One region of the Delftia sp. 11MD genome, then DNA from elsewhere that is predicted to be linked to it. Evidence: predicted binding sites of a transcription regulator. Region 1 holds the regulator's gene; each other region holds the start of a gene.
The links. Region 1 encodes FNR, which switches genes on or off when oxygen is low (the NO sensors DNR and NnrR bind a similar motif). Its sites were predicted from a motif close to TTGATNNNNATCAA; they were not measured.
Positions count from the first base shown of each region.

Region 2: ACRSCF_RS02040 (hemerythrin domain-containing protein) is a predicted target of FNR. The motif match lies at 2,319-2,332, and genes of this name have one in related genera.
Region 3: ACRSCF_RS27565 (type IV pili methyl-accepting chemotaxis transducer N-terminal domain-containing protein) is a predicted target of FNR. The motif match lies at 4,292-4,305, and genes of this name have one in related genera.

Region 1 covers NZ_CP194333.1:4,282,931-4,288,623, reverse strand. The annotation lists gene ccoG (cytochrome c oxidase accessory protein CcoG) at 1-662, shown strand, start outside; gene ACRSCF_RS19510 (FixH family protein) at 720-1,034, shown strand; gene ACRSCF_RS19505 (hypothetical protein) at 1,216-1,503, shown strand; gene fnr (fumarate/nitrate reduction transcriptional regulator Fnr) at 1,585-2,304, opposite strand; gene hemN (oxygen-independent coproporphyrinogen III oxidase) at 2,466-3,848, shown strand; gene ACRSCF_RS19490 (sulfite exporter TauE/SafE family protein) at 3,854-4,579, shown strand; gene ACRSCF_RS19485 (HD-GYP domain-containing protein) at 4,753-5,693, shown strand, end outside.
Region 2 covers NZ_CP194333.1:446,863-452,555, reverse strand. The annotation lists gene ACRSCF_RS02055 (dienelactone hydrolase family protein) at 1-192, opposite strand, end outside; gene ACRSCF_RS02050 (SDR family oxidoreductase) at 311-1,063, shown strand; gene ACRSCF_RS02045 (MarC family protein) at 1,077-1,724, shown strand; gene ACRSCF_RS02040 (hemerythrin domain-containing protein) at 1,758-2,258, opposite strand; gene ACRSCF_RS02035 (hypothetical protein) at 2,506-3,093, opposite strand; gene ACRSCF_RS02030 (CsbD family protein) at 3,240-3,458, opposite strand; gene ACRSCF_RS02025 (ABC-type transport auxiliary lipoprotein family protein) at 3,982-4,650, opposite strand; gene ACRSCF_RS02020 (MlaD family protein) at 4,664-5,626, opposite strand.
Region 3 covers NZ_CP194333.1:6,029,204-6,034,896, reverse strand. The annotation lists gene ACRSCF_RS27585 (LysR substrate-binding domain-containing protein) at 1-393, opposite strand, end outside; gene purU (formyltetrahydrofolate deformylase) at 413-1,261, opposite strand; gene ACRSCF_RS27575 (putative bifunctional diguanylate cyclase/phosphodiesterase) at 1,335-3,290, shown strand; gene ACRSCF_RS27570 (ChaN family lipoprotein) at 3,294-4,178, opposite strand; gene ACRSCF_RS27565 (type IV pili methyl-accepting chemotaxis transducer N-terminal domain-containing protein) at 4,339-5,693, shown strand, end outside.

The DNA of each region.
Region 1 (5,693 bases):
CCAAGAAGGTGGACTACAAGGCCCAGGGCTTGGGCGACTGTATCGACTGCAAGATGTGCGTGCAGGTCTGCCCCGTGGGCATCGACATCCGCAACGGCCTGCAGTACGAATGCATAGGCTGCGGTCTGTGCATAGACGCCTGCAATTCCATCATGGACAAGATGGAGTATCCGCGCGGCCTCATCCGGCTGACCACGCAGAACGCCATGGCCGGCCTGTGGCGGCGGGCCCAGGTGCTGCGCCGCATCTTCCGTCCGCGCGTGCTGGTCTACTCGGCCGTGCTGATCGGCCTGAGCATGGCCATGATCGTGAGCCTGGCGCTGCGCCAGTCGGTCAAGGTCGACGTGATACGCGACCGGGCGTCGCTGTCGCGCATCGTCGCGGGCGGCAAGCTGGAAAATGTCTACCGCCTGCAGATCATGAATGCCACCGAGCAGGCCCAGCGCTACCGCATCAGCGCCCATGGCCTCGACGGGCTGGAGCTGGCGTCCGAGCAGGAGGTCGAGGTCGGCCCGGCCGAGACGCGCGGCATTGCGGCGCGGCTGCAGATTCCCTACGGTTCCGCCGAGCCGGGCTCGCACACCGTATTCTTCGATATCGATGCCGTGCATTCAGGCGCGGGACGCGCGTCCGAAAAGGCCGTCTTCCTGGTGCCCCGGTGATATGTCTGGCCGGCACCGCCCAGGCTGCGCCGGCTGTTTGAAAGAAAGAGGTTATCCATGTCTTCCAGTCCCGCAGTCTCCGCGCCCGCCACGGCCCCTTCGCATCCGGACGCCGGCAAGCCCTGGTGGAAGTTCGCCCATGTCTGGCTCGTGGTGGCCGGCCCGGCCGCCGTCGTGGTGGCTGGCGTGGTCACGGCCGTCATTGCGATCAATGGCGCCGATCCCGTGATTGATCCTGACTATTACCGCAATGGCATCACCATCAACGAGCGTGCCGATGGCGTGCGCGAAGTGCCCAAGAGCCTGGCGCCCGCGGTCACCGGCCGCAACCACGCGGCCACGCCCGCGCAGGACCATCCCACGGACCGCTGAAGGCAGGAAAATGCCGTGCACAAGGCCGCAGTCGCGGCCTTTTTGCATGGTGGATGGCATCTCCAGCATGCGCGAGGGCCAAGGGTTTCCTACAGGCAGTGCAGGGTGCGCAGGGCTTGGCACGGTGCGCGGGCGGCGCGCACAATGAAAGCCACCCCTCGACAGCTCAAGGAGATCGCTGATGTTGGCCCAACGCTGGATGTGGATTGCCTGGCCGGCCTTTCTGGCCGCCGCCGTGATGGAGATGCTGGTATTCGCCTTCGTGGACCCGCTGGAGCTGCACTGGCTCGGCGACCTGGGCTGGTCGCGGCAGGGAATCTACACGCTGGCTTTCTTCGCCTTCTGGGGCGTGACCATGCTGTCCAGCCTCATGACCACCATGCTGGGACGCTCCACGCACGATCTCAACGACGGCGTGGTCTCCGAGCCGGACCCAAATCTGGCCATGCAGGGCCTGGGGCGCGATTGAACCTGCGTGCACTGCAATGGCAATGAACAAGGCCCGCGACAGCGGGCCTTGTTCATTGCCGAGGGGCGGGGCCTTGCGGCCTCACTGGCACTGCTGGCTGTTGACGATGCGCTTGAGCGCGTCCGTGTCCAGGATGCGCAGATGGCGCTGGCGCACCTCGATGATGTTTTCCTCGGCAAACTTCGAGAAGGTGCGGCTCACCGTCTCCAGCTTCAGGCCAAGGTAGCTGCCGATTTCCTCGCGCGTCATGCGCAGCACCAGTTCCGACTTGGAAAAGCCCCGGGCGTGCAGGCGCTGCACCAGGTTGAGCACGAAGGCGGCCAGGCGCTCCTCGGCACGCATGCTGCCCAGCAGCAGCATCACGCCATGCTCGCGCACGATCTCGCGGCTCATGACCTTGTGCACATGGTTTTGCAGGGCCGTGACCTCGCGCGACAGGTCCTCCAGCTTGTCGAAGGGCATGACGCAGACCTCGGCGTCTTCCAGCGCGACCGCATCGCAGGTGTGGTGGTCGTTGACGATGCCATCCAGGCCGATGATCTCGCCGGCCATCTGAAAGCCCGTGACCTGGTCGCGCCCGTCCTCGGTGGCCACGCAGGTCTTGAAGAAGCCCGTGCGGATGGCATACAGCGAGGTGAAGGACTCACCGTTGCGAAACAGCAGGCCGCCGCGCTTGACCTTGCGGCGCGTGGCCACGATGTCGTCGATGCGCTGCATCTGCTCGGCATCCAGGCCCATGGGCATGCACAGCTCGCGCAGGTTGCAATTGGAACAGGATGCTTTGATGGTCTGAAGGTTCATGGAGTAAACATCAGCGGCGCAGCAGTGCGCCGGCGGTGACCTCGTGGATGGCGATGAGTTGGATCAAATTGTCGCAGCACTGCCGCGAACAACTCTTGATATGAGTCAAGGACGCGGCCAATGGGCTGCGGCACAGTGGACGACATTAGAGGAAAAAACCCATGACCGCTGTCACCCCAGAGCTGCTGCGTCGCTTCGACGTACCGGGGCCCCGATACACCTCGTTCCCCACGGCCGATCGTTTCGTGGAGGCTTTCGGTGCTGAAGACTATATCCTGGCACTTGAGCACCGCAAATCGAGTACCGCAGCGCGGGCCATGCCTTTGTCGCTGTATGTGCATGTGCCGTTCTGCGAGTCGCTGTGCTACTACTGCGCCTGCAACAAGATCGTGACGCGCCACCACGATCGCGCGGCCGTCTACCTGGACTACCTGGCGCGCGAGATGGCCTTGCACACGGCCCATTGCGGCAAGGGCCAGGCCGTCAGCCAGCTGCACCTGGGCGGCGGCACGCCCACCTTCTTCTCGGACGATGAACTGCGCACGCTGATTGCCCTGCTGCGCGAGCATTTCAAGCTGGAGCCGGGCGGCGAATACTCCATCGAGGTCGATCCGCGCACCGTCAGCGTCGAACGCCTGGCCGTGCTCAAGGAACTGGGCTTCAACCGCCTGAGCTTCGGCGTGCAGGACTTCGACGAACAGGTGCAGATCGCCGTGCACCGCGTGCAGCCGGCCGAGCAGGTGTTCGCGCTGGTGGCAGCGGCACGGCAGCTGGGCTTTGCCTCCATCAACGTGGACCTGATCTACGGCCTGCCCAAGCAGACGCCCGAGTCCTTCGAGCGCACGCTGGCCCAGGTCAATGCGCTGCGGCCCGACCGCATCGCGCTCTATGCCTATGCCCACCTGCCCGAGCGCTTCAAGCCGCAGCGGCGCATCGCGGCCGAGGACCTGCCCCAGGGCGCCGACAAGCTGGCCATGCTCTCGCGCTCCATCGCGGCCTTCATGGACGGCGGCTATGTCTACGTCGGCATGGACCACTTCGCCTTGCCCGAGGACGCGCTGGCCGTGGCCAAGCGCCAGGGCCGGCTGCATCGCAACTTCCAGGGCTACAGCACCCAGCCCGACTGCGACCTGATTGCGCTGGGCGTGTCGGCCATCGGCAAGGTGGGGGCCAGCTACAGCCAGAACGCCAAGACGCTGGAGGAGTACTACGACGCCATCGACGCCGGCCACCTGCCCGTGGTGCGCGGCCTGGCACTGTCGCGCGATGATCTGGTGCGGCGCGCCGTCATCATGGCCATCATGTGCCAGGGCGCCGTGCTGTTCGAGCCCATGGAGCAGGCCTGGCTGCTGGGCTTTCGCGAGTACTTCGCCCCCGAGCTGGCGGCGCTTCAGGACCTGCAGGCCAAGGGGCTGGTGCAGATCAGCGACGAGGGATTCCAGGTCACGCCCATGGGCTGGTACTTCGTGCGTGGCGTGGCCATGCTGTTTGACCGATATCTGCAGGCCGACAAGAACCGGGCGCGGTTTTCGAGGATCATCTAGGCCCCATGCTGTTGTCGCTGCTCTGGACCGCTTTGATCATGGGGCTCGTCGGCGGGCCCCATTGCCTTGCCATGTGCGCCGCGCCCTGCGGCGTGGTCACGGGCGGGGCGGGGCAGGGCACGGTACAGGGTGGTGGGCAGGTGGTCGCCGTCCATGGACTGCAAAGCCGGCTGTGGCTGCGCACGGCGCTGTTCCATAGCGGGCGGCTGGCCGGCTATGCCAGCCTGGGCGCTGCCTCGGCGCTGGCCATGGAAAGCCTGTCCTGGCTCACCAGCCAGACCACGGCGCTGCAGCCGTTCTGGACGCTGACCCATGTCGCCGTGATGGCCTGGGGCCTGGCCATGATGGTGCAGGCCCGCCAGCCCGCCTGGCTGGAGTCTGCGGGCCGCGCCGCCTGGCGGCGCGTGCAGCCCTGGGTGTCCGCCCCTGGCGGCACGCTGGCGGCGGGCTATGCCTGGGCGCTCATGCCCTGCGGACTGCTGTATTCGGCCGTGCTGGTCGCCGCGCTCAGCGGTGGCCCCTTGCAGGGCGCATCGGCCATGGCGGCCTTTGGCGTGGGCAGCGGGCTGTGGCTGGTGGCCGGCCCCTGGCTGTGGCGGCTGGGCCGCCAGCGCCTGAACGGCCTGCGTGCCGAATGGGGCACGCGGCTGGCCGGCCTGATGCTGGTGGGCGTGGCCGTATGGGCGCTGTGGATGGACCTGATCTACAAGCCCAGTCTCTGGTGCCGATGAACAACAGCGGGGGACAGACTTGGTCCTGAGGGTCGCGGATTGCCTGCAAGGCCCTCAGAACTGGAGATAATGCCCGAATCATCGGCTTACATTTGCCGATTCCTTCAGCCTCGGGGCCGTTGCCGCGCGTGAACCATTCCGTCCTCATCGATATCCGAGACCTCCGTCCGGGCATGTTTGTCCAGCTCGATGTTGGATGGCTGAACCATCCCTTTCCGGTCAGCAGCTTCAAGATCACCTCCAGCGCACAGATCCAGACCCTGAAATCCCTGGGCCTGGAGGCGGTGCGCTGCGTTCCGCACAAAAGCGACGCCTGGCCGGCCGAGGTGCGCACTCCGCCGCCGCAGCCGCTGCCCGCTGTGGCGGCCGCTGCAGCCGAACCCGCCGAGGAACCTGCACCGGCAGCGCCGCTGCTGCTGTCCGTGCCCAACTGGCGCGGCCGGCTGGAGGACTGCAATGCGCGCTTTCAGAAGGTGGAGCGTGGCTATGTGGCCATCGAAACCACCCTTGCCAGCGCGCCCGAGCAGGCGCGCATGCCCACCGAAGCCCTGGTCGACGGCTGCCTGGCCGAACTGGCCGGCCCGCAGGACGTGGCGATTCACCTCCTGTCCGATGGCGTGGGCAGCAACCAGAGCGTGCATGCCGTCAACGTGACCGTGCTCGGCCTGCTGCTGGGCCGGGCCCTGGGCCTGGAGGCTGCGCTGCTGCGCGACCTGGGCCTGGCGGCGCTGCTGCACGATGCCGGCAAGCCGGTGGCCGGCGCCGAAGGCATGCACGGCCTGGCCCTGGAGTCTTCCGTGCCCGACGCGCTGCGCGACCGCTACGAGCGCCATGTGGGTGAATCGGTGGCCATCGCCATGCGCATGGGCCTGTCGGCCCAGGTCACCACCGCCATCGCACAGCACCATGAATGGGCCGACGGCACGGGATTCCCGCTGAGCCTGGTGGCCGAGGACATGGAGCTCACGGGCCAGATCCTGGCCCTGGTCAACACCTATGACCGCCTGTGCAATCCCGGCGATGCGCAGACGCCGCACACGCCGCACGAGGCGCTGTCCATGCTGTTCAGCCGGCTGCGCGACAAGTTCGCCGCGCCCGTGCTCAATGGCTTCAT
Region 2 (5,693 bases), 2.9 Mb from region 1:
CGTGAACAGTGACGGCGCCACGGCCACATAGCCCCGCGCCGCAAGCCGGTCGGTCACGGCGCGGATATGGGCGTTGACGCCGAAGATCTCCTGCAGCACGACGATGGCACCGCGCGCGGGCACGTCGGGGCGGGCCACCCAGGCCGGCGAAGACGTGCCATCCAATGAAGTCAACTGCACAAAACTGCCCATGTCCGCGTTCCTTTCTGTCTGAGAACCTGTTGTGATTTCCCGGTGGGCGGACGCGCCCCGCAATGCTGTAATGGCGGCGGGCCGGCCCGTGCGGCAATTCTTTCACAGGAGACATTCGATGGAACGAAAAGTCGTGCTCATCACCGGCGGCAGCCGCGGCATAGGCGCCGCAACGGCACGCATGGCAGCGCACCGGGGCTGGGACGTGGTGATCAGCTACCAGCACCAGCGCGATGCGGCCGAGGCCGTGGTGGCCGACGTGCAACTGGCCGGCACCCGCGCGCTGGCCGTGCAGGCCGATGTGGGCGACGAAGCCGAGGTGCTGGCCCTGTTCGGTGCGGTGGATGCGCAGTTCGGCCGGCTGGATGCCCTGGTCAACAACGCCGGTGTGGTGGACCGCGCGCAGACCGTGGCCGAGATGAGCGTGCAGCGGCTGGAGCGCATGTTCCGTGTCAATACCATCGGCAGCTTCATCTGCGCGCGCGAGGCCGTGCGGCGCATGAGCACCCGCCATGGCGGACGGGGTGGCGCCATCGTGAACGTCTCCAGCATCGCTTCGCGGCTGGGCGCACCGGGCCAGTACGTGGACTATGCGGCCGCCAAGGGCGCGTTGGACGTGATGACGCTGGGCCTGGCCAAGGAAGTCGCCGCCCAGGGCATACGCGTGAACGCCGTGCGGCCCGGCTTGATAGAGACCGACATCCACGCCAGCGGCGGACAGCCCGACCGCGTCGAGCGCCTGGCGCCCAACGTGCCCATGCAGCGCGGCGGCAGGGCCGAGGAGGTGGCCGACGCCATCCTCTGGCTGATGTCCGACGGCTCGCACTACACCACGGGCAGCCTGGTCGATATCTCGGGCGGCAACCTCTAGCTCCAAGGCAACCATGGACCTCAAACCGCTGATCACTTTGGTGGCCATCATCAACCCGCTGGCCATCGTCCCCTTCTTCATCCACTACACCGAGGGATTCAGCGCCCAGCAGCGCCAGCAGACCATTCGCACGGCGGCGCTGGCCTCGTTCTGCGTGATCGCGGCCTGCGCCATCATCGGGCTGCAGGTGCTGGACTTCTTCAACATCTCGCTGCAGAGCTTCCAGGTGGGCGGCGGCCTGCTGCTGCTGATCAGCGCGATGAACATGCTCAACGCCCGCCCGGCCGAGGAACGGCCCAACGCGCCCACTCTGGCGGCAGGCGCGGAAAAGGCCGCCATGGGCAACAGCATTGCCGTGGTGCCGCTGACGATTCCGCTGCTGACAGGGCCGGCCTCCATGTCCACCGTGGTGATCTATGCCGACCAGGCACGCACCATCTGGCAGCACCTGGCGCTGGTGGGCTATGGCGTGGTGGTGGCGCTGGTGGTGATGGTCTGCTTTTCGCTGGCCGACCCGATTGCGCGCGTGCTGGGCAAGACCGGCATCAACGTGATGACGCGCCTCATGGGCCTGATCCTCGCGGCCCTGGCCGTGGAGGTGATGGCGGGCGGGCTGGTGAAGATCTTCCCCATCCTGGCCTCGCCCGCGATCGTGCCCTGAGCGGGCTGGCTGGCCGATTGAAGGCCCGCCGGATCAGGCCGGCACGGCCCGCGCGCGGTCGGCGCTGCCGTCGCAGGCACCGCCGCAGCCCGTGATGGGCTGCTCGGGCAAGGCCTCGGGGTGGGCCAGCGAGCCCGTGGCGGGATCGAAGCCCGCACTGCGCAGATGCAGGGCCAGCGCCGCATCCATGGTCTGCGCATGGTGCACGAACCAGGCCGCCAGCTCGCCCGCCATGCTGCGGATCACGGCCAGATCCCCCGCTGCCGCCTTGGCCGCCCCCTCTCGCATCACCTGCAGCACCACCTTGTGCTGCAGGCTGTGGCAGTTAGTGCTGGTGAACCGCGTGGACTGCATCCAGCGGTCTTCCTGGTCGAAATGCACCTGCGTATGCGCGATCAACTCATCCCAGCGCGCGCACAGCTGCGCATCATCGGCCGCCTCCACCTCGGCCAGCAGCAGCACGAACTCCTGGTGCACCTCGTCCATGGCCGGCAACTCCAATGCCAGCGCTCCGCTCCATTCCAGCACGGCCATATGCTTCTCCTGCCTTCATCGTGAAAGCCTGCAGCTTAGGAACAGCACCGCCCAACCCGTTTGACCCACATCAGCCAACCCGAAAACAGCAAAGCCCCGCGAGCGGGGCTTGGTCAAGGCGGATAAAACTGGCGCGGCCAAAAGGCCAGGGGCACCGAGCAAGAGCCGCCTCGCGGCGAAGGTGCCGTCCCCCTCCCTCGCGAAGCGAGTAGAGAGGGGGAAGCGGCGTCAGCCGCTCAGGGGGAGCTTACTGTCCATATTTCCGCTTGGCATCCGCCACGCAGGCATCCTTGGCGTCACCGCTCATGGTGTCGCAACGGGCCTTGGCAGCCTTGTAGTCGGCTTCGCGGGTTTCCTCGGCAGCGTCCTTGCGGGTCTCGGCCACGTTGGCGGCCTTGGCGGCAGAGTTGGCGGCAGGTTCGGCCTGGGCCTTGTTCACCTTGGCGGCTTCGACGGCACGCACATGAGCAGCCTTGGCATCCTTCACGCAGACGTCCTTGGCGTCGCCCTTGAGGTCATCGCACTTTTCCTTGGCGATGTCGTAGTCCGCATCAGCCTTGGCCTTGAGTGCCTTTTCGCTGTTCTTGGGCGAAGGATTGCGGCGCGATTCCAGTTCAGCCTTGGCGACGTTTTCCTGGCCCTTGGCCTGCTTCTCGCAGACGTCCTTGGCGTTGTCCTTGAGCGGCTTGCACTGTTCCTTGGCAGCCTTGTAGTCGGCCTCGATCTGGTTCTTGGCGGCCGTGTGCTCGGCATTGGTCATGGCCATGGCGCCGGAGGCCATCAGGCCCAGGGCGACGGCGGACAGCATGTGGCGAAAGCGTTGCGGTGTTTGCATGATGGAACTCCTTGTATTTGTACTGAGGTGGCCCTTGGTGCCTGCGGCGGCGGGCCATTGGTGCGTGCCCTCAGGCACGCTGGCTGTCGGGGAGCGGGTGGTGGCGCCGGCCAGGGCATCCGTGCCACCCGCGGGGTCCACCCTCGTCAGTCTTCGAAGCGGAAGTCGGGGTTGCGCTTTTGCCAGTCGGTCAGCTGCTTTTCGGCAGCGTCGCGGGCCAGGCCCTGGCGCTCCTGCAGCTTGCCCAGGAATTGCTCGCGCTTGCCGGCGATCACGTCCAGATCGTCATCGGTGAGCTTGCCCCATTGCTCACGGATCTTGCCGGTGAATTGCTTCCAGTTGCCCTTGATGCGGTCTTCATTCATGGCTTGGTCCTTTCAGTGATGTTGAAGTCGTGCCGTGCAATCAGGCCTTGTTTTTTCAAAGCCGCGATCTGCATCAGCGACGGTTCCACTGTAAAAAACCTGGGGGCTGCGCGTCGTAGTCTGGACCTAGTGTTGACGGTCGTCCCAGGGGCAGCCGAGACGGTGGGATCGGGACTACAGCCCCTGACGGACACGCGGGAAGCGCTGGGTCAGGCGCGGCCCGCCCCTGCCCTGAGTACCCGGCCTTTTCCCCGTATGTCCGCACCTGCGCCGTGGCGGTTGCGGGGTTGCAAGCCTGCCGAAGGACAGGCTTGCTTCGTGATCTGACCTTTCTTGGCGAATCAAGAAAAGGGCAGTCGGCTGCCGGGCCGAGACCCGGCCTCGAAAAGCAACCATCCGGCAGGGGCAGAAAAAGTCCACTTGCTTGCAGAGCCAGTTGCCGAAAACAAAAAACGGCCAGCGGATGCAATGCACCCACCAGCCGTTCTCAAGAGAATGGATGGGCTGGAAATCCAGCAGCAGCTCAGTGCCCCTGCTGCCCCAGCCACGCATCGATCTGCGCAATGGCCGCATCCGTGGCCTTGGCCAGGGCCTGGGCGCCGCCCGCCGCATCGCCCGAAGCTGCAGGACTGCGCACCTCGAACACCTTCTGTCCGAGCAGGCGGTCCACAGCACCGCTTTGCTCGACCAGGGTGGCGCGCAGGCGCACCACGCCGGCACTGGAGCCGGGCGCATCAAAGACCTGGCTGAATTCTTCGATGTCCACGCGCAGCAGCGTGGGCACGGCGCCTTGCAGGCGCGGCTGGGCCACGCTTTCGCTGCTGGCCAGCACGGGGCGCTGCAGGCCCAGCTGGCTGCGCAGGCGCTGCTGCAGCAGCAGTGCAGGAGGCTGGCTCCAGCGCGCCAGCTGGTAGGGGCGCAGTTCCTGGCCGTTGGCATAGGCCAGGCGGTAGAACATGGCCGTGCTGCCGTCGGACAGGGCGGGGGCCTCCACATCGGCCAGCGCCAGCGGCGTGCGTGCCTGCGGGGCTGCGGATGTGGCGGACTGCGCGGGCGTGGACAGCGGCGCCAGACCGAAGTCATAGCGCGCGGGCTGGGCGGGGGGCTGCGGCAGGGCCGAGCAGCCGGCCAGCAGGATCAGGGCGGCGGCCAGTCCAGCGCTGGCCACGGCGGTCTTGCGAGATGGGGACATGCGGGTTCCTCGATCAGGGCTGGGTGGCTGCAGACGGGGCGACGAAGCCGGGCTCGCCCGGCCCCGGACGGGCCTGGCCCGGCCCGTAGATCACGGCCTGCGGGTTGTCGCTGAAGCGGCTGGCCGCCGTGCCCATCTGGCGCGCGGCGCGCGAGACATCATCGGCCGCTCGGTTGGCGTGCGGCACCGTGCTGCGGCCCAGCGAATCGGCCATGCGGGTCAGTGCGCGCGTGCTCTGGGCGATCTGCTCCAGCGGCCCGTCCTGCGCGTTCACGCGGCGCACGGTCTGCTGCAGCTCGGACGCCACGGCGGCGGCTCCGTTGCTGGCCTTCTCCAGCGACTGCAGGGTGTTGTGGGCGTCGGCGGCGAGCTGCGGCACCTGGGTGGACAGCGTGCGGTCCAGGTTCTGCGTGAGCTGCTGCACGCCTGCGGCAGCGGCCGCAATGTTCTCCAGCGCCTGGCTCACGCGCTTTTGGTTGTCGGTGTCCAGCATGTCGCTGAGGCGGCGCGAGATTTCATCGGCGCGCTCCAGCAGCACCTGCCCCTGGTCGGCCAGCATGCTCAGCGGCGAAGAGCGCAGCGGCAGGCGCGGCAGGCCGCTGGGGCCCGGGGGCAGTTGGGGCTGGGGCTGGTCCGCATCATCGAGCTGCACATGGGCCAGGCCCGTGACGCCCTGGTAGCCCAGCACGGCGAACGTGGTGGGCGTGATGGGCGTGTTCACACCGATGGCGATGCGGATCAGCACATTGCCATTGGTCTGCGGATCGAACCCGATCCGCGTGACCTTGCCCACGGCCACGCCCTTGTAGCGCACGGCCGCCTGGGCCTGCAGGCCGCTGATGCCATCCTTGGTGGACAGCTCGTACTCGTTGTACTGCCGCGTATCGCGCGTCAGCCAGATCGCCAGCCCCGCCAGCAGGGCCGCCACGACCAGCACGAAAATGCCGGCCGCCATGGCATGTGATTTGTTTTCCATATCAATGGTCCATAACGTTGAGCCCAGCAAAACAAGGCATGGGGCCACAGCCCCCAGGGCCAGCACT
Region 3 (5,693 bases), 1.7 Mb from region 1:
CGTGAACTGGCGCAGGCGCGGGATCAGGATCACGCGCGCAAAGGTGGGCGTGACCGCCAGCTTGAGCCTGCGGCGGCCCGGCGCCGTCACCTCGCCCGGAAAGCGCTGCAGCGCGCCCAGGCCCTCGCGCACGTGGGACAGGTAGGCGCTGCCCTCGGTGGTGAGCGAAAAGTCCGAGCGGCCGAACAGCCGCGTGCCCAGGATCTGCTCGAGCTGGCGCACGCGGTGGCTGACGGCGCTGGGCGTGACGCACAGCTCCTCGGCCGTCTGCGTCACGCTGCGCAGCCGCGCCAGCGCCTCGAAAGTGAGCAGGCACTGTATGGGCGGGATGCGGCGGGCGCCGCTGCCGGGCGGGGCAAAGCCGCTGCCGGCGGCAAGGGTCACGTTCGCCATGGGCGGCCGGGAGCCGGCTTCAGCGGAAGACCACGGTCTTGTGGCCGTTGAGGATGACGCGGTGCTCGCTGTGCCACTTGACGGCGCGGGCCAGCACCTGGCTCTCGGTGTCGCGGCCGCGGGCCGTGAGGTCCTCCACGGTGTCGGTGTGGTCGGCGCGGGCCACGTCCTGCTCGATGATCGGGCCTTCGTCCAGGTCGGCCGTCACATAGTGGGCCGTGGCGCCGATCAGCTTCACGCCGCGGTCATGGGCCTGGTAGTAGGGCTTGGCGCCCTTGAAGCTGGGCAGGAAGCTGTGGTGGATGTTGATCGCGCGGCCGGCCAGCTTGGTGCACAGGTCGTTGGACAGCACCTGCATGTAGCGCGCCAGCACCACGAGTTCGGCGCCTTCGGCCTCGATGATCTCGAACTGCTTTGCCTCGGCCTGGGCCTTGGTGGCAGCCGTGACGGGGATGTGGTGGAAGGGGATGTTGTAGCTGGCCGCCAGCTGGTAGAACTCGCGGTGGTTGCTGATGATGGCGCGGATGTCCACCGGCAGCAGGCCGCTCTTCCAGCGAAACAGCAGGTCGTTGAGGCAGTGGCCTTCCTTGCTGACCATGAGCACGGTCTTCATGGCTTCGGCCTTGGTGTGCAGGCGCCACTTCATCTGGTACTGGCCGCCCAGGTCGGCCAGGGCCGCCCTCAGAGCCGCGGGATCGCAGCCGTTGCAGGCAAATTGCACGCGCATGAAGAACAGTCCGGTGGCCGGGTCGTTATACTGCGCGGCCTCTTCGATGTTGCCGCCTTGCTCGAGCAGGAAGCCCGAGACGGCATGTACCAGACCGAGCCGGTCGGGGCACGAAAGGGTAAGAATATAGGCTTGGGTCATAGCGGCGCAATTGTCGCAGCATGCACACGACCCTGCGCAAGTCACACGTTCTGGGAACGTTCTGAGGAACCACATGCAAGATCAGGGAGAGCAGCCCCGAATACCGCTCTGGGGCGCATTGACCCTGTATGTGTGCGCAGGTCTGCTGTGGCTCTGGGGCGTGGAATGGCTGCTGGCGCACCTGCAGATACCGCCCGGGCCGGCAGCGCAGCGGCGCATGCTGTCCTCGGTGGCCCTGGTGCTGGTCACGGCCGTGGGCGGCGGCTGGCTGCTGTGGCGCATGCGCCGTGGAGAGCGCACTGCCCATGCCGCGATGGCCGCCGGGCGGGAGGCCGACGAACGCCAGCGCCTGGCCGCCGCCGTGGTGGACAACACCATGGAGGGCGTGGTCGTCACCGATGCGCGCAGCCGCATCCTCTCGGTCAACAGCGCCTTCACGCGGCTGCTGGGCTATACCGAGCAGGAGATGCTGGGCAAGACCCCGCGCATGTTCAAGTCCGGCCGCCACGACAAGGCCTTCTACGAGGCCATGTGGGACAGCATGCAGGCCACGGGCCACTGGCAGGGCGAAATCTGGAACCGCCGCAAGAACGGCGAGGTCTTTCCCGAGCGCATGTCGCTCAGCGCCGTCAAGGACGCACAGGGCAAGGTCACGCACTACGTGTGCATGTTCACCGACATCTCGGCCGAGAAGGCGCGCGAGGCCCAGCTCGAATTCCTGGCCCACCGCGACATGCTCACCGGCCTGCCCAACAGCGTGCGCTTCACAGCGCTGCTGGAAGACGCCGTGGCCGAGGCGGCCGCCGAGCAGGGCACGCTGGCCGTGATGCTGCTGAACATCGATCGCTTCAAGGACGTCAATGACAGCTATGGCCACGCCATCGGCGACCAGGTGCTGCGCCACATCGCCGCCCGTGTGCACGACTCCCTGGGTCCCCAGGACCTCATAGGTCGCATGGCCGGTGACGAACTGGCCGTGCTGTGCAAGGGCATGAGCGAGCGCGGCGACGCCATCGCCCGTGCACGGCAACTGATCGCGGCGGCCGGCCAGCCCTGGAGCTCGCCGGACGGCCTGTCCGTCATGGCCGGCGTCAGCGTGGGCATCTGCATGTACCCCTCCCATGCCGGCAATGCCCAGGACCTGCTGCAGGGCGCGCATGCGGCCGTCTACGGCGCCAAGTCGCGCAGCGGCCGTGCCTGGTGCTTCTTCGAGGAAGACATGACCTCGGCCGCGCGCGAGCGCCTGGCCATGGAGGCACGGCTGCGGCAGGCCATAGACCTGGGCCACCTGCGCCTGTACTTCCAGCCCCAGATCGACCTGGCCACTGGCCGCCTGGTGGGCGCCGAGGCCCTGGTGCGCTGGCTGGACCCGGACGAGGGCCTCATCTCCCCGGCACGCTTCATTCCCGTGGCCGAAAGCTCGGGCGTCATCGGCGCGCTGGGCCTGTGGGTGCTGCGCGAGGCCTGCGCCCAGGGCCAGCGCTGGCGCGATCAGGGCCTGCCCGAGATGACCATCGCGGTCAATGTCTCGCTGCACCAGTTCCTGCTGACCGACATCGCCGGTGCCACCGCCGACGCGCTGGCCGCCACGGGCTTCGCCCCGCACTGCCTGGAGCTGGAGATCACCGAAAGCGCCCTGGCCGAGCGCCCCGAGGAGGCCCTGGCCGTCATGCGCCGTCTGCGCGCCCAGGGCCTGCGGCTGGCCATCGACGACTTCGGCACCGGTTATTCCTCGCTGGCCCACCTCAAGCGCTTCCCGCTGGACCTGCTCAAGATCGACCAGGGCTTCATCCGCGACATCCCGCACAGCGCCGACGACATGGCCATCAGCGGGTCGGTGATCGCGCTGGGGCATGCCATGGGGCTGAAGGTGCTGGCCGAGGGCGTGGAGACGGCCGAGCAGCTGGCGTTCCTGCGCGGCAAGGGGTGCGACTTCTTCCAGGGCTATCTGTGCAGCAAGCCCATGCCTGCGCAGGCGTTCGGCGAGTGGGTCTCGGGCAACGAGGGGATGTGGGCCGTGCAGGGGTGAAGCTCAGTCCACCCGACCCGCATCCGCCCGCGGTGCCGGCGGGTTCCTGAACTTCTCGCGCAGCTCTGCGCAGTGGTCCTTGGCCGGCAAGGCGTCCGTCTTCTGCAGCCAGTCCACATCGGATTCGTGCGCCACCGATGTCTCGCCTGCCTGCGCCACGGCCACTTTGGCTGCTGCGGACTCGGGCAGCCAGGTCGGGATGCCCACCCCGCGCAGGACATGGCCCCGCCCGGCCACCAGCACCACGGTCTTGCCAGGCCTGATCGCCGCCTTGGCCACCTCGGCCATGCTGGCATCGCGGGCCAGCTGGATGCGGGCCATGGGCGGCAGCTGTGTGTCGGGCAGCAGGCCGCAGTGGCCTTCGCGGATGGCGTCGAGCTGGCGCTGCCAGGCTTCGGGCGGCAGGTGGGTGTCCAGGTTCTGGTTGCGCATGGCCTGCTTCATGTCGGCGCGGGGCAGGTTGCCGCCCAGCACGGGCACGCCTGCGCGCACGGCGGCCATGACCACGCCGCGGTAGCGCGGCCAGGGCCAGGCGGCGTCCTGCCATTGCAGGGCCTGCTGCACAGCGTCCTCGGAGGCGTCGCGCGCCAGGCTGGCCGTGGAGCCCGTGCGCGGCGCCATCTCGATCACCAGCGCGGCCAGGCGCTCCTGCGTGGCCAGCTGCTGCACCGTGGCCTGTTGCCAGGCCTGGTGGGCCGCCGCATCGTGCTGCTCGCCCAGCAGCACCAGGGGTGCGTCGGACCAGCGCTGCAGCTGCTGCGTCCAGTCCCGCGCCGGTGTGGAGGAGCTGGCGCAGCCGGCAAGGGCTGCCGCCAGCCATGCGGCCGCAGCCAGACCGGCAAGGCGCGGGGTGCGGATGAAGGGGCGGGGGATGGAGCGGACTTGCATGGCCCCATGCTAAACACTGGCCTCGCCCGGGGGCCCCATAGGCCCTGTGGGCATTGGGGGCAGTTGAAAGGATCCTAGGAATCGGGGCGGGGCACGGCGCAAACGGGTGGCGCTTGATTCAGGTCAAGACGCGCAAATGCGCCGTGGCTACAGTGCGACCATGCATGGCAAGCCCTCGCTTTCGACCAAGCTGCTGCTCATGGGCGCGGCCTGCCTGCTGGCGGCCGTGGCATCGATCGGCTTCACGCTGTGGGTGGCCTGGCAGCTGGAGGGCGGCGCGGCCGCCGTGAACGAGGCCGGGCGGCTGCGCATGAGCATGGTGCGCATGGCCATGGCGCGCCAGAACGAGGCGCCTGCGCAGTGGCAGGCGCGCGCGCAGCAGTTCGACGCCAGCCTGGACCTGCTGCGCAGCGGCGACATGTCGCGCCCGCTGTTCGTGCCCTGGAGCGACGAGGTCAGGGAGCGCTACGAGCGCATACGCCGCGACTGGAGCGCGCTGCACGCGCGCTGGCAGGCCGAGGACCAGGCCGATGCGCAGGCCATCATGGGCAGCGCCGACGCCTTCGTGCGCGAGGTGGACGGCTTTGTCGAAGCCATCGAGGACCGGCTCTCGCGCTGGACGGCCATCCTGCACCTGTTTCAGATGTGTCTGATGGCGCTGGCCATCATCGCGGCCGTGAGTTTCATGGCCACCAGCTACTGGCTGGTGCTGCATCCCGTGGGCCAGCTGCGCTCGGCGCTGGAGCGCATGCGCCGCGGACACCTGGACACGCGCATGAGCGTGGAGGTGGACGACGAGTTCGGCCAGCTGGCGGCCGGCTTCAACCTCATGGCCCAGTCGCTGCAAAGCTCGCACGCCGAACTGGAGGACAAGGTGCGCGAGAAGACCGCCAGCCTCAACGTGCAGCACCAGCAGCTGCAGGCGCTGTACGCGGTCAGCGTGCAGGCGTCGGAGGCCGCCAGCCTGCAGTCCCTGGCCGAAGGCTTTGTGCGCCAGGTCCGCCTGGCGGCCCAGGCCGATGCGGCCACGGTGCGCTGGTCCGACGAGGCCAACGAGCGCTACGTGCTGCTGGCCGGCGACGGCCTGCCCCAGTCCATGTCGGTGCAGGAGCACTGCCTGCACACGGGCGCCTGCCTGTGCGGCCAGCCGCGCGAGCAGGCGCGGCTGCGCGTGATCCCCATCACGCCGGCCAGCGACCTGCAGCTGCCGCACTGCCGCGAGGCCGGCTTCGAGACCGTGGTCAGCATCCCCGTGCAACTGCAGCAGCGCCTGTTGGGCGAGGTCAACCTGTTCTTTCGCTCCACCGTGGTGCTCACGGACGACATGCGCGACCTGCTGTCCGCCATGGCGCGCCACCTGGCCAGCGCCATGGAAAGCCTGCGCGCCACGGCGCTGGAGCGCGAAGCCGCCGTGGCCGAGGAGCGCGGCCTGATCGCGCGCGAGCTGCATGACTCCATTGCCCAGTCGCTGGCCTTTCTCAAGATACAGACCCAGCTGCTGCGCGACGCCGTGGC